Regions from separate parts of the Lysinibacillus sp. GW823-FHT06C08 genome, predicted to be linked through region 1. Evidence: riboswitches for the same ligand, from Rfam matches in the RefSeq annotation. Region 1 holds a riboswitch; the other holds the start of a gene.
The links. A riboswitch is a leader RNA that binds a small molecule or an ion and turns the genes downstream of it on or off. The one in region 1 is predicted to bind cobalamin.
Positions count from the first base shown of each region.

Region 2: another riboswitch for cobalamin. It lies ahead of AC1Q6O_RS14970 (hypothetical protein); the one in region 1 lies ahead of AC1Q6O_RS09320 (ABC transporter substrate-binding protein).

Region 1 covers NZ_JBXAHN010000002.1:311,081-319,171, forward strand. The annotation lists gene AC1Q6O_RS09315 (elongation factor G) at 1-691, opposite strand, end outside; cobalamin riboswitch at 868-1,054, shown strand; gene AC1Q6O_RS09320 (ABC transporter substrate-binding protein) at 1,219-2,214, shown strand; gene AC1Q6O_RS09325 (precorrin-3B methylase) at 2,267-2,944, shown strand; gene AC1Q6O_RS09330 (S9 family peptidase) at 3,016-5,004, shown strand; gene AC1Q6O_RS09335 (class I SAM-dependent rRNA methyltransferase) at 5,092-6,288, opposite strand; gene AC1Q6O_RS09340 (alpha/beta hydrolase) at 6,350-7,267, opposite strand; gene AC1Q6O_RS09345 (dihydrofolate reductase) at 7,429-7,905, shown strand; gene AC1Q6O_RS09350 (HIT family protein) at 7,964-8,091, shown strand, end outside.
Region 2 covers NZ_JBXAHN010000006.1:102,836-110,926, reverse strand. The annotation lists gene AC1Q6O_RS14990 (C40 family peptidase) at 33-1,175, shown strand; gene ytvI (sporulation integral membrane protein YtvI) at 1,260-2,318, opposite strand; gene AC1Q6O_RS14980 (hypothetical protein) at 2,408-2,959, shown strand; gene AC1Q6O_RS14975 (glutathione peroxidase) at 3,048-3,593, shown strand; cobalamin riboswitch at 3,696-3,894, shown strand; gene AC1Q6O_RS14970 (hypothetical protein) at 4,056-4,613, shown strand; gene AC1Q6O_RS14965 (ABC transporter substrate-binding protein) at 4,597-5,547, shown strand; gene AC1Q6O_RS14960 (tyrosine-protein phosphatase) at 5,683-6,447, shown strand; gene AC1Q6O_RS14955 (MATE family efflux transporter) at 6,583-7,950, shown strand; gene AC1Q6O_RS14950 (putative RNA methyltransferase) at 7,953-8,091, shown strand, end outside.

The DNA.
Region 1 (8,091 bases):
CCGTTATGAGTGGAAGTTGAGCAATCAATTCTTGAATGCCTTCATCTTTTAATGCCGAACCAGTAAAGCAGGGGAAGGCAGATTCATTTTTAATCATCGATTGTAGGTGCTTCATACACAGGCCATGCTCCAATGCTTCATTCAAAAAGGCATCCAGGAGCTTTTCATCACGCTCCGCCAGCCATTCCATGATTGTGCTGGAAACATAATTCTCCTGAAGTGGTTCATCGACGAATAATACATGTTCCGAGAAATCTTTATGGAGCTGGGTCATCACAGCCCTTACATCTGCTCCGTCACGATCTATTTTATTAATAAAAAAGAATGTAGGGACATGATAGTTTCGTAAAAGCTGCCATACCGTTTCAGTATGACCTTGAATACCCTCTACCGCACTTATAATAATGATGGCATAATCCATGACACGGATGGCACGCTCCATCTCTGGGGAGAAATCGACATGTCCTGGTGTATCAATCAACGTATATGTATCGTCGCCAATAGTCATGCGTCCTTGCTCGGCAAATATCGTAATGCCCCGTTTGCGCTCAAGCTCATGATTATCTAAATAGGCATCCTGATGATCGACACGTCCCCGCGCTTGAATACTATTTGTATGAAAAAGCACTTGCTCAGAAAAGGTTGTTTTTCCTGCATCAACATGAGCAAGAACCCCAATCGTCTTGTACATAATAAATCCTCGTTTCTATAAGTAGCTATCTTCTCATTGTATCAGAATACTAGCACAATTATTTCTTGTAAAATGATTCGTCTTTTTGTCGAAATAGTGCTAATATAATGATGATTATATTTTTTGCATTCTATTACTGATTGCGAATTAACGCATGAACTGCTAGTCTATCAATAGCATAATTAGAACATATTGGTGCAAATGGCATTTGTCATTTGCTTAAAAGGGAAATCGGTGCAATTCCGATGCTGTCCCGCAACTGTAAATGGGGAGTCTATACAGCATGCCACTGTAGTTTAACTATGGGAAGGCGTATAGATGATGAACCTAAGCCAGGATACCTGCCAGTATATGTATGTTAACTAAGAACCACGAGGATGGGGATAGTGATAAAGGTACTAATACCGTTTTTTCACTATGCAACTCTCTTGGCGACAAGAGGGTTTTTTTATGCCCTTCCAATTATCCTAGTAGCAAAGAAGTCTCTGATTTCTTTCTATATTTATGACAACAAAGGAGAAAAGGACATGAAAAAATGGAGAAGTATATGGCTAGTCATGGTCATCGCCTTAATCGCTGTATTAGGAGCGTGTGGCGCAAAGGACAAGCCTGAATCAGCAAAGCAAACTGAAAAAGTTGAACCGTCTGAGGCGACAACAACTGAGGTCATCATTGAAAATAATGAAACTACCCAAACCTATAAGGAAGCACCTAAAAAGGCCATTAGCTTAAATCAGCATGTAACAGAAATTATGCTTGCATTAGGCTTAGAGGATTCCATGGTAGGGACAGCTTATTTAGATGATAAAATCTACGAGCCGCTTCAAGCAGCCTACGATAAAGTTCCAGTTCTTTCAGATCAATACCCAACAAAGGAGCAAGTCATTGATGCCGAGGCAGATTTCTTGTATGCAGGCTGGAAAAGTGGCTTTGGTGAGAAAGGTGTTGGAACACCAGAGGAGCTTGAGGAATTAGGAATTCATACGTATTTACATACGGCTTCCAATATGACAAAGCCAACATTAGAAGATATTTTCACGGATATTCGTCATATCGCGGAAATATTCCGCGTGGAAGATCGCGGTGAAGCATTAATTGAACAAATGACAAAAGATGTCGAAGAAGTTCAAGCAAAATTACCAAAAGACAGTGAAAATTTACGTGTGCTAGTCTTTGACAGTGGTGATAAAGACGTATTCACGGCTGGTCAAAACTTTATGAATGAGCTAGTAACAATCGCTGGCGGTCAAAATATCTTTGGAGATGTGGAGTCAGGATGGACAACGGTATCGAAGGAAGATGCAGTAGATCGCAATCCAGAGGTGGTGGTTGTCATTGATTATGGCGAAACAACTGCTGAACAAAAGATAAAATTCTTAAAAAATGATCCAGCGTTGAAGGAAATGGAAGCAGTCAAAAATGATCGCTTTGTCATTCTTCCACTTTCAGCGGCATCTGAAGGGGTACGTGCTGCAGCGGCCATTCAAATTTTAGCCAAGGGCTTCTACCCAGCCAACTTTTAAAAACATTCGAGCTAGCGCTTTGCTAGCTCCTTTTTCTTAAGGAGCGATAACAATGAATGCATTTCGTCAAAACATACCAGATAAAACGTTCGAAACTCTAAATCAGCAAGGTGGTTATGCACGATTAGCGGTAAGCCCTGGCATTATTAATAAGCATTATACGCCAGCCCAATTTCAAAAAATAGCTGAAATAGTAGGGGAGAAGGGGGCCATTAAATATTCGGCCTCCTATAGCATATTATTATCGATCCCCTCTAGTGAACTGACAGAAGCGACCCATGCCTTACAGGAGGCTGGACTGTTTGTTGCTTCCTCAGGACCTCATATTGCCATGAAGGCATGTGATTTTTGTGATGGAGAAAAAATGGAGGCAGTTCCTCAAACAGAACAACTCTATCAGGCATTGGACGGTATAACTGTGCCTGCAAGAGTACGAGTCAATGTGAATGGCTGTGCATCGGCTTGCTATAATCCTACATATGATGATATTGGTTTAGTCTATCAGCATGAGAGCTTTGATGTTTATGTAGGAGCCATCCCTATGGGGGCGAAGGCACAGGCGGGTACTCTCTTCGCGAAAAGGGTAGGGATTGATCATATTGAGGATTTTTTGCTACAAATCATTCGTCTCTATCAAAACCAAGCTCGTTCCAATGAACCTTTTTATAAATTTTATCGCAGAACAAAAATGAATGCTGATTGGGAACTAGTAAAAAAATCAATAGAGTAGCAGGAAAAATACTTAGGGTGTCGAAATATTGTAGTAGAGCATAGAAAATGACAATACAAAGGAGCAAGAACATGACAACTAAACAAGGGATTCAACCAGAAGATCTTTATCACTTGAAATCAGTGGCAGATCCACAGCTCTCACCTGATGGGACTGAGGTAGTTTATGTAGAGACACGTATTGATGAGAAGAAAAAAGACTATGTATCTAACTTGTTTTATTTAAATTTAAAAGACAAACGTCCTCAGCAATGGACATATGGTAACGATCGGACAAGCTCTCCTGTCTGGTCGCCAGATGGCAGTCAAATTGCTTTTTCTTCGACAAGATCAGGCAAGCCGCAAATTTTTGTACTGTCGAAAACAGGGGGAGAGGCGAAGCAAGTGACGTATTGCAAAAACGGTGCGTCAACGCCTGTCTGGTCTCCTTGTGGAGAGAAAATTGCCTTTTCAGTTTTGCTAGGTAAAGATGAAACTATCTTAGACAAAGCTGAAGATGACAAGAAAGAAGAAAAAGAACTCAAGCCACTCGAAATCGATAAGATGAAACATAAGTCGGATGCGGGTGGATTTATGGATATGGACCAGCATACTCACATTGCCATTGTCGATTTAAAATCTGGTGACTTAAAGCAAGTGACAGAAGGGAACGAGGATTTCCATCTGAGTACATGGTCGCCAAATGGCAGTTATCTTACGTACTTAGCAGATCAAGCAGAGGACTTAGATTTTTCGTTTAATGCGGATATTTATTTATTCGATTTAGAAACAAAACAGAGTCGCAAGGTAACAGAGGGGATTGGCTCCTATTACCAAACGTCCTGGTCGCCTAATAGCCGCTTCCTTTCCTTTGTTGGAGGAAAACGTGAGTTTGAAAATGCCACACAAGCGAAGCTATGGATTTATGATATGGAACAAAATCTGCTAAACTGTGCAACAAGTGAATTTGATGCCCCTGTCGGTGACTATGTCATCGGTGATTTCCTGCAAGGGGTAGCAGCACCAAGTGTACAATGGATGAATGATAATCATAGTTTCTATTTCCAAGTAACGGATCACGGCAATGCGGCAATTTACTTTGGGAATGTAGATGGTGAAATTTATCCAGCTATTCACGATGATCAATACGTTTATGGTTTTTCATTAGATGCTCAAAATGATCAAGCCGTTGTCGCCATAAGTACGACAACGAATCCGGGCGATTTATATTACGTCAACTTAAAAACGGGTGAAAAAGAACGATTGACGACAGTCAATGAAGACGTTTTAAAGACGAAAGAGTTAGCTGTGCCAGAGAGCATTGAGTTTGAAGGAGCTGAGGGCTGGAAGGTCAATGGCTGGATCATGAAGCCAGTGGGCTATGAAAAAGGGAAGAAATATCCTCTTATTCTTGAAATCCATGGTGGTCCACATGCGATGTACGGCAACACTTATTTTAATGAATTCCAAATCCTAGCTGCTCAAGGCTTTGCGGTGCTGTATACAAATCCGCGCGGAAGTCATGGCTACGGACAAACGTTTGTGGATGCAGTACGTGGTGATTATGGTGGCAATGACTATCAAGACCTAATGGCTGCAGTGGACTATGCTTTAGAGCAATATGAGTTCATTGATCCAACTCGACTAGGTGTAACAGGTGGGAGCTATGGTGGCTTTATGACCAACTGGATTGTTGGGCATACCAACCGCTTTAAGGCAGCAGTTACACAACGCTCTATTTCAAACTGGATTAGCTTTGCAGGAGTGAGTGATATTGGCTATTACTTTACAGACTGGCAAATTCAAGCGGGGCTCGAAAATATAGAGAAGCTATGGCATCATTCACCATTGAAATATGTAGACAATGTTGAAACACCATTGCTTATTTTACATGGTGAAAAAGACTATCGTTGTCCGATTGAACAGGCGGAGCAATTATTTATCGCCTTGAAGTATCGGAAAAAAGAAACGAAATTCGTCCGGTTCCCTGAAGCTAATCATGAACTGTCAAGAAGCGGAAAGCCAACATTAAGAATTCATCGTCTCGAATATATACGAGATTGGTTTGTGGAAAAGCTTTAAAAAAGAGGTGGCTTAGGAAGTGAACATACTTCTTAAGCCATTTTTTATAGAAAAAAAGAACCACAGCAAAGTGTGATTCCAGATGAGTTAGTCCATTTTTTGAATAAAAACGACCTTCAAATAATTAAATTCAGGATATTCACGAGGCACACGGAAATCCTTTGGTAAACCGTATTCCTCTACAATTTTATAGCGTGTACGAGTCTCTTTAAATGCTTGGTCGATAAACCCTTTAAACTTTTTCATACCGAAGCTTGCGTTGTTTGTGGAAGCCACAATAATGCCATTTTTGGCTGTAATCGCAATCGTATCCTTCAGTAATTTTGGATAGTCCTTCGCCGTTGAGAACGTCATTTGCTTTGTGCGGGCAAAGCTTGGTGGATCTAATACAACAAGGTCAAATTTTAATTCGTGACGCTGTGCATATTTAAAATAATGAAAAACGTCCATTACTTTTATATCCTGCGCTTCATAATCAATTTGATTGACGCTAAACTGCTCAATCGTTTTGGCTAAACTGCGCTTTGCAACATCGACACTTGTTGTTTTAGTAGCTCCTCCAAGCGAGGCTGCTACAGAAAATGCCCCTGTGTAGGAGAAGGTATTTAGCATATTTGTTGTGCTCGCATAGCGCTCACGAATAGCTAATCGTACTTCCCGTTGATCAAGGAAAATTCCAGTCATCGCACCATCATTTAAATGGACTGCATAGGTCATCCCATTTTCCTTAACCATGATTGGAAATTCGCCAGGAGTCCCCATGACAAAATCATCCTGTTCCATATATTGCCCTTTACTATCGAATCGTTTTTTCTCATAAATGGCCTGGTAGTTGATGGTTTCAGCAAGCGCCTCATAAACGACTTCTTTCAATGAGTAAATACCCTCGCTATACCAACTCACCATATAGTAGCCATTAAAGAAATCGATCGTTAGGCCACCGATACCATCACCCTCGCCATTGAAAACACGGAAGGCTGTTGTATGTTCATTCTGGAAGAATGCTTCTCGTAGCTGTATAGCTTTTTTGAATTTTTTAATGAAAAAAGCTTTATCAATGGTTTCATTTATATCTGTCGTCAGGACCCAGCCAATCCCTTTATTTTGAATACCGTAGTAACCTGTACCAATAAAACGATTATGGTGATCCATCAGCTTAAGTAGAGTCCCTTGCTCGTAAGGTAGTTGTCGTGCATCCACTGCATCTTTTGAAATTAATGGGTAGCCTTTTTTTAATTGATCAGCAAAAGGCTGTTTTATTTGTAGTGCAATTATTTGTGTCATGTTGTCATCCTTTAAAAACGTTTTGCTTTATTATCGCACTGTTTGGATGGGATAGCCAAACTTATTTCAGGAATTCAGCAATTTTTGCCACCGTTTCGATTGTTGCCTCTTCAAAATAATTCATTTTGCTAAAATAGCTATGAATTAAACCAGACATGGTTATATGCTCCACAGGTACTCCAGAGTCAGACAATTTTTGGGCATAACTTAAACCTTCATCAAAGAGGACATCTGCCTCTGCTGCAATGAGGAGTGTTTTAGGCATACGTCTTACATCCTCGAGCAGTAGGGGAGACACCAATGGATTTGTAAAGTTCAATTCATCTGTATAGTGTTGAGAAAACCATTGCATGCCCTGTTTATCTAGGCCGAACTTTTCTCCATAAGCCTGATAGGAAACGGTCGTAAAATCCACATTCGTAACAGGATAAATGAGTGCTTGTGCTTGCAATGATGGTCCACCTGAAGTTACAGCTAAGTAGGCCACGACCGTTGCTAAATTTCCGCCAGCACTGTCCCCAGCCACGGTCAACCGAGCAGCATCGCCACCATATGCTTCGATATGGTCATGCACCCATACTAAGCTATCGTAGGCATCCTGCAATGGAGTTGGAAAAGGAAATTCAGGAGCCAAACGATAATCCACTGAAACGACAATTGCTTGCGCTTGGTCTGCTAAAAGCTGACAGCCAGCATCAACAGACTCTAAATTACCATATACCCAGCCACCGCCATGATAATAAACAATAACAGGTAATGGTTGATCATGAGTAGGTATATAAAGTCGTAGCGTAATTTGAGCCCCATCACGCATGGTAATTAGTTGATCTTGCATCGCCGCTAATATTGGCTTATGGGGTGATTGCCATGGCGTAACCGTACGCATCGCGCGAGCTTCCTGTGGTGTAACTTGATAGTAGGGTGTAGCAACTTGTTGATCTTGAATATAATGAACAGCTTCTTTTCTTAAAGTAGTCATCCTCATCAGTCCTTTATCGTGACGTTTATTACTTACATTATAAACTATTCATATAATTTTACTAGGATTTAATTTTAGAAAAAGAAAATTCTTTCATAATAGAGGTGAAATCAACGAATTGTGTTTATAATAAAAGGGAAGAAAGTATTTGGAGGGACAGTATGATTTCTTTAATTGTGGCACATGATGACAACCATGTAATTGGTTATAATAACGGAATGCCTTGGCATTTACCGGGAGATTTGCAGTATTTCAAAAACAAAACAATGGGCAAGCCAATGATTATGGGACGAAAAACGTTTGAATCCATTGGTCGTCCACTACCTGGACGTCGCAATATTGTTATTACACGAGATGAAAATTATCACGCAGAAGGCACTGAAACTGTGACGAGCCTAGAAGAAGCAATAGCGATAGCAGGGGATGTAGAGGAAATCATGATTATTGGCGGTGAGCAAATTTTCCGTTTATCAATGGAAATGGCAGATCGCTTATATATTACAAAAATCAATCATTCATTTCAGGGCGATACCTTTTTTCCGAGCTATGAGGAGAAGTTTGTAGAGGTTTCTGCTGAACAGCCCGAAACAGCTTCAGAAGGCTATACTTTCCAATATCAAATTTTTGAGCGTAAATAACATGGGAAAAGCACGGTTTTGATAGACCGTGCTATTTCTATATTTAGGGGAGATATTGATGCGCAACATACGATTATCGAGTGGAGAAATTGCTCAAGTTGATTGCTTGAGCTGTGCCATCATAAGTGGACAGGTCAAGCCCAATGGTGGTGTTATCATTGAAACGGATTATTTTCACGCCCACCA
Region 2 (8,091 bases), on a different contig from region 1:
CGAAATTGATAAATGAAGGGAATTGAAGGTACGTGGGTAAGCGCAATAAATGGCGTAAGTCGATGGTGCTCGCTTTAGCACTAGCAGGCGGCTTATTATTTAATACAATTCAACCAACAGAAGTACATGCTGAAGAAACTTCTCAACAAATGATTGAGAAAAAGGCTGAAATAGATGCACAGGTTAAAAAATTACAAGAAGAACTAACGAATTTACAAAAAGAGATCGACGAAAAAGTAAAAGTTTTTAAACAAGTACAAGCGGAAATTAAAGAAGTGGATGCTAGTATTGTTGAAACAAAAAAACGTATTGAGCAACGTTCTAAAATCTTAAGTGAACGTATGGCTGCATACCAAGCACAAGACAATACAGTGGGTGTTTATTTAAATGTAGTTCTTGAAGCAAAAAGCTTTGCTGATTTAATGGACCGTGTCGTAGCGGTTAAAACATTAATGGATGCTGACCAAGAATTAGTGGATCAACAAGAAGCTGACAAAGCGAGCTTAGAGCAACAAAAAGCCATTCTAGATGAAAAACAGAAAGAGCTTCAAAAGCAATTCCAAGAGCTTCAACAAAAGGAAAGCGAAATGGAAGTGAAAAAGGCTGAAAATGAAGCAAAATCATTAGCCCTAAAAGCTCAAATTGCAACAAAACAGGAAGAAGAACGTTTAGAAGCTGAACGTAAGGCAGCTGAAGAAGAAGCGGCTCGTTTACGTGCTCTTCAAGCAGCAACGCCAGTAGTACAAGCTACTCAAAATAACAGTGATGGTGATGGTCAACAACCACAAAAAATTATCGTTGGTTCAGGCGCTGGTACTGCCTCTTCAGGTGATGCTATTTCTACAGCAAAACAATTCCTTGGTCGTCCATATGTTTGGGGTGGTAGTAACCCAACTTCAGGGTTTGACTGCTCAGGTCTTGTCCAATGGTCTTATAAACAAGCAGGCGTTTCTTTACCACGTACTGCATCTCAACAATATTTAGCAACACAACGTATTTCTGCTGGGGAAGCACGCGTTGGTGACTTAGTATTCTTTAGCTATGGCTCAGGTGTAGCGCACGTAGGTATCTACTTAGGTAATAACACAATGATTGATGCTCAAAATAATGGTGTTGTCATTGAATCACTTGATTGGTGGAATCAATATTTAGTAGGCTTTGGTCGAATTCAATAAGCCTCTATATTATATAGACGATTAACATGATAAAAAGGTCATCTTTGTAAGGGAAAAATACAAAGATGACCTTTTTTATTGGTATCAAATTTTGAAATTTACTTTTATGATGCCTGTTTCCTTTAAGGCGATAAAGAAAATAATGACAAATGGCCCGACAAGTAAACCGATAATACCAAATAACTGTAGACCAATAAACATGGCAATTAATGTTGGTAAAGTTGATAACCCAATATGCTCACCCATTAGTTTAGGCTCGACTACACGACGAATAATGAGTAAAATAGCAGCTAAGATGAATAATTTTACAGCAATAGATGTGTTTCCCATTAAAAGGTGATAAAGCCCCCATGGTGCTAAAATAATGATGGAGCCTAAAAAAGGGACAATATCTATTAGCCAAATAATAATGGTCATGGTTATGGCATATTTAGGCTGGATTAATAAAAGTCCAATAAGTGTAACGCCTCCAATAATGAAGCTTACAAATAAATGTGCTTTCATATAGCCGAATGTTGCATCCTTTAAACGGTTTAAAATAATTTTTATTTTCTTTGCTGTGTTTGGCTTTAAATACTTATAAGTAATGCGCTTCAATTTCGGCAGATCTAGCATAAATAGGAATAGGGCAATCATATAGACGAGAAGACTGATAAATAGACTTGGAATCTCTGAAAAGAAGGCTGAAACTTTGCTATAATTAAAGAAGCTTAAAAACGTTTCTTCAATTTTCTTTATGAAATCCATTGTGGTTTTTTGAAGCGAAGTACTTACTTCGGGTGGAAAGTCTTCCGTGTATTTAGAAATATTTTCTTGCATATGAAGCCACATATCTGATAGCTTGGAAATATAATAGGGAGCTTGCTTAGACAATAAAATTATTTGCGTCATGATCTGCGTAATTGAAATATAGCAAATAATGGAAATTATAATGACACTCACTATGTATATAAAGGCAACTGCAATTTTTCGAGACATTTTCCAGCGCCTTTTAAAGAACATGACGATTGGTTCAAGGAAAAATGCGCTGATAGCTGCTAATATTAACGGCATAGATACCGGAATAATAAAATAAGCGGCTATAATTAGGGACAGAATCACTAGCAATCGAAAAATCAATTTCCTAGCATTAAATTTATTCATAAACTCACCTTCTTTGCGAAAAAATTAAGTTAAGTGTAACATAAATCAAGTTTTATGACGTTCTGAAACAATAAAGGTAGGGATAAATTATGGAAAAAGAGATTTTGCAACTTTTTAGTAATCTAACAGAGCGTGATCGAGATATTCAATATGAATCTTACGAGGAACTGATGAAAATTATGCAGGAGCCCGTAGATTGGACATATGCAGTGTGGGAACAGCTTGTACAAGCGCTTACATATAAAAATGGGCATGCACGTGCACTTGCCGCACAAATTTTATGTGCTTTAGCTGCAAAAAGTGATCCCGAAGAAAGAGTATTAGAAGATTTTTTAAAGATTTGGGCTGTGACTTATGATGAAAAGCCCGTCACGGCAAGGCATACATTACAGGCTATTTGGAAAATTGGTTTAGCAGGTCAAGTACAAAGCGATTTAGTCGTATCTTATTTAGCCAAGAGATTTCAAACCTGTTTAGATGAAAAGCATCCTACTCTCATTCGCTATGATATTATTGTATCTTTAAAAAAATTATATGATCAAACGAGTGATCCTAAATTATTAGACATAGCCCATCGCTTAATTAATGAAGAGCAAAATGTTAAATATAAAAAGAAATATAAGTCAGCCATCCGTTCTTAGTAACGAGATGGTGTTTTTTGTGCAAACTCTTTGGTTATTAGGAGATTAGTCAACTATAATATATGAAAAAGACAAAAGGGGTTAGGGAATGAGCATTTATAATTATTTAGTACGAAAGCCGAATGGTGAAATTTTATCAATGGAAACTTTTCGAGGGAAAACGATGCTAATTGTTAATACGGCCAATCAATGCCGATTTACATATCAATTTGAAGACTTACAAAAAATGTACGATAAATATGGCAAAAATAATTTTGTCGTTCTAGGATTTCCTTGTGATCAGTTTGGCCATCAAAATCCTGAAGATGGAGAGGAAACTGCGCATCTTTGTAAGGTCAACTATGGAGTTTCGTTTCCCATTTTTGAACTAGTCCAAGTAAATGGTGAGACGACACATCCTTTATTTAATTATTTAAAACATGAAGTTGATTTTCGTGAATTCGGAAAAGCAAGCATGCAGGAGAAAATGCTTGCTGAGGCAATTGTTCAACTTGCTCCAAGCTTTTTAGATGGTCGTAATATTCGCTGGAATTTTACTAAATTCCTAGTAGATGCAAGCGGAAAAACCATAGCTCGCTTTGAGCCTACAGACTCACAGCTAGATATTGAGCAAGCAATTGAAAAAGTATTATAGTAGAGTGATTTTATGGAAATGAAAATTCTTCTAAAACGGCTATCATTTTTGTACGCAACTATTTTTTCCTATCAAACTATGATAAACTGCTTTACAAGTGAATTATTCTTGCAGAATAAAGGTGCTAGCTAGCATAATCGGGAATTCGGTATAAGCCGAAGCTGTTTCCGCAACTGTAAGTACAACTATTATAAAGATGAACCACTGTTTCATAGGAAATGGGAAGGTTCTTTATAGCTCTTATTTAATTATATAGGAGCGTTGTACAAGCCAGGAGACCGACCTTTATTTGAACGTATAACAACTCTTCGGAAGCTAGGAGGATATACGGCAAATACATAGGCAGTGTCGTGTTTCTATGACAATCATTATGTTATTTTCGTCGTTCCTTTGCGTGAGGAGCGACGTTTTTTTATGTTCTAAAAAAGTAAGGGTTTTCATTATGAAAAGGGGGACAGCAGGTTGAAAAAAGATGCACGTTATTCTTGTTATCCTTTTATGCGAGAGAAGGCTTCAACTGTCGATTTTGAGATTCGCACAGATAGTTTAACAACGCATTTAGGGGCTGCACTAGCTATAGTGAAGAAAGAGGATGTCCAGGTTGTTGCAGATGATTTAACACAGATTTTACCTATGGCTTATCATGTGAATGGCTCGGTTCGTGGGAAGCTAGCAGTTACAGATGAGGATCTATCCTGGTTAAGTGAGCGCTATGATTTTTATGTAAGTCATGTGAAGGAAGAGATTCAAAATTTTGTTTTACCTCAAGGAACAGAGGCTGCTGCTGCTTTACATCTTTGTCGTAGTGAGGCGAAAAAATCATATCGAACTTTACACAGGGTTTCGGAAGAACGAGAGGTACCGACTATTCTCTTCGATTATTTAGGCTTATTAGCCAATGTATGTTTTGTAATGGCTGTCTATACGAATCAACAAGCTGGAATCGCTGAAATTCCGTTTATGAGTAAATCATATCCAATGAAAAAGAAAAAGGTGAATAATAATGAAGAAACTATTTAATTTACAATGGCTATCGGTTTTATTGCTAGCGCTCGTTTTAGCAGGTTGTGGAACTGCGGAAGATACAAAAAATAAAAATGTTACCCAAGATGAACAAAAGATTGAGCAAACAAGTTACAAAGTAACCGATGATCGTGGTGTAGAAATAGAGTTTAAGGAAGTACCAAAAACAGTTGTGTCCTTACAACCAAGTAACACAGAAATTCTATTTGCATTAGGGGTTGGCGATAAAATTGTAGGTGCCACTGAATATGATACATATCCAGAAGCTGCCCAAAAAATCGAACGTGTTTCTGATACTGTGAATTATAACAGTGAGCGAATTTTAGCGTTAAAGCCAGATGTTGTTATTGCGTATACGATTGGTGAGAAGGATGCACTTAAGCCACTCGAGGATGCAGGAATTAAAGTATTTGTTATTCAATCAGCGGCTACATTTGATGATGTATATGGAGATATCGAACAAATTGCAGCTGTTATGGATGTTAAGGATAAAGGAAAGGCATTAAACGAGGAAATTAAAGCAAAAATCGCTGATGTGCAAACAAAGATTAAGGAAGTAAAAACACCAAAAAATGTTTATTTAGAAATTAGTCCAAAGCCAGAAATATATACAGCAGGCTCTGGCACTTTCCAACAAGAAATATTAAATGCGGCAAATGTAAAGAATGTGTTTGCAGATTTAGATGGCTGGAAGCAAATATCTGAGGAAGATGTAATTGCGAGAAATCCAGACGTCATTTTAACAACAGTCAACTATACAGAAAATCCAATTGGAGAAATCCTTGCTCGTGATGGGTGGAATACGGTAACAGCTATTCAGAACAAGGCAGTTCAGTCCCTTGACACAGATATCTCAAATCGTCCAGGTCCACGTATCGGTGAAGCAGTTGAGCTTGTTGCTAAAGCTGTGTATCCAGAGTTATATAAATAAGATCGTAGAAAATGCTAGTTGTTTATTACAGCTAGCATTTTTTATTTTATTACCTAGTGTGAAAATTGGTATTAATGTAGTTTGTTCGATAGAATAAAGATAAGAACGCTTATTAATATAGGGAGGTGTAGTTCAGTGAAGCAAATACAAAAAAATATTTCGTTTGAGGCCGTTTATAATTTCCGAGATATGGGGGGATATCAAACGAGGGATGGGCGTGTTATAAGAAATGGCTTATTTTATCGCTCTGCCGCACTTGGTAAAATGACATCGACAGATAAAGAATTATTTGAAACATTAGGTATTAAAACAATTTTTGATTATCGTGACACGAATGAAGTACAACATAATCCTAATCCTGTGTTTCCACAAACTCGATATATTCAAATCCCTGCGAAGGGAAAGCATGCTTTTGAAATGCCAACTAATACAGGTGGTAGAGAGTTTTATAAAGTAGTTAACGCTGATATGTTCAAGGACTTTTATGCACAAATGCCTTTTCATAATCCCTCTTTTAAAGAATTAATGATGACTATACAAAACCCTGATAATTTAGGGCTAGTCCATCATTGCGCAGTTGGAAAAGACCGAACAGGAATTGGCGGAGCTCTTATTTTATTGGCTTTAGACGTACCTGAAGAGACCATTATGGAAGATTATTTAGATACGAATATTCATTTGCGTCCCATGGTAGAAAGAATGGCTCAAACGATCCAGCACCAGTATAATGAACAAGAATTACAGCAATTTTATGCTTTAATGTCCGCTCGTGAGGATTATTTACAGGCAGCGTTAGATGCTATGGATCATCGTTATGGCTCAAAGACAGCTTTTTTGGAGCAGGAGTTTGGTCTAACGGCTGATAAGCGTGAGCAATTACAGTCATATTGCTTAATCTAAATAAAATCCCTTTCACAATTAGTGAGAGGGATTTTTTATGTGGAAGCGCTGTCTTCCTATAAATCTCTTTACAGTCTGAAAATTTATGATAAGATACAATAGATTTTTAAGAAAAGTATAGGAGAAGTGAAGGTATTGGCAGACACAATAAAAGAAACAACTAAGTTAAGTCTATTCCATTTAACATGGCCTATCTTTTTAGAAGTGTTTTTATTTATGTTGATGGGACTAGCCGATACTTTTATGCTTAGTGCTCTATCAGATAATGCTGTGTCAGGAGTAGGTGCAGCCAATCAATATATTCATATCGCTATTTTAATTCTTGAGGTAGTCGGCAACGGTGCGTCCATCGTTGTATCACAATATTTAGGTTCGAAACGGTTTTTTGAAGCGGCTAAAATATCGGCTCTAGCAGTCACAATGAATTTGGCAGTTGGCCTTATAATGAGTGTTCTATTTTTCTTCTTTGCTAGTCATTTAATGTCGATGATGAACTTGCAAGGTGAGGTCCTTCATTATGCTCAAAGTTATTTAGTGATTATAGGGAGTTTTATTTTCCTTCAAGCAATTATTAATGCCCTTGCTGCAATTATTCGTGTTCATGGTTGGACGAAACAGACGATGTATGTATCACTTGGCATGAATGTACTGCATGTTATCCTTAATTACGGCCTGATCTTTGGGAATTTTGGTTTACCAGAGCTTGGTGTAAAAGGTGCAGCCATCTCTTCAGTGATTAGTAGAGGATTAGCGATGATCGTGTTTTTCTGGTTGCTTTATCAAGTAATGGAAGTACGAGTAAAGCTACACTACTACTTTGAGTATTCCAAGGAATATGTAAGAAAAATTTTAAACATTGGTTTACCGTCTGCCTTTGAGCAGGTTCTTTACCAGTTTTGCCAGATCATATTTTTATATTATGCCACATATTTAGGGGCAGAAACTTTGGCAGCCAGACAATATGCTATGAACATATCAATGTTTACCTATTTATTCGCTATTGCGATTGGGACAGGAACGGCCATCATTATCGGTAGGCATGTAGGTGCTGGAGAAAAGGATGAGGCTTATCATCAGCTGTGGACAAGTGTCCGAGCAGCATTTATTTTCACCATTATTATGGTTGGTGTAGTGACCATTTTCCGCAAGCAGCTTATGCATGTTTTTACAGATAACCCCGAGGTGATGGCTATCGGAGCATCTGTCTTGGCATTAAGTATAGTGCTAGAAACTGGTCGGACGATGAATATAGTCGTCATTAACTCTTTACGTGCCTCAGGAGACGCAAGGTTCCCTGTTAAAATCGGTTTTCTGTCGATGGTTTGTATGAGCCTCCCATTAGGTTACTTTTTTGTATTTGTCCTCGATTGGGGTTTAGTAGGTATTTGGTTAGCTATCTCTGCAGATGAATGGGTACGGGCAATTATCGTATACTTTAGATGGAAAAGCCGAAAGTGGGAGCGTTTTGCCCTCGTTTCACCGAATGAACAGAAGGAGGAATAGCAATGGGAGCACTATCTAAACGTGCAATAGGTGCAGCATTGATCGATCAACATATCGCGCTTTTTGCATGTCCGTTATGTCAGCAATCTATGCACGTCTATGAGCAAGGGAGACTCGTTTGTTCTGCCAATCACTCTTTTG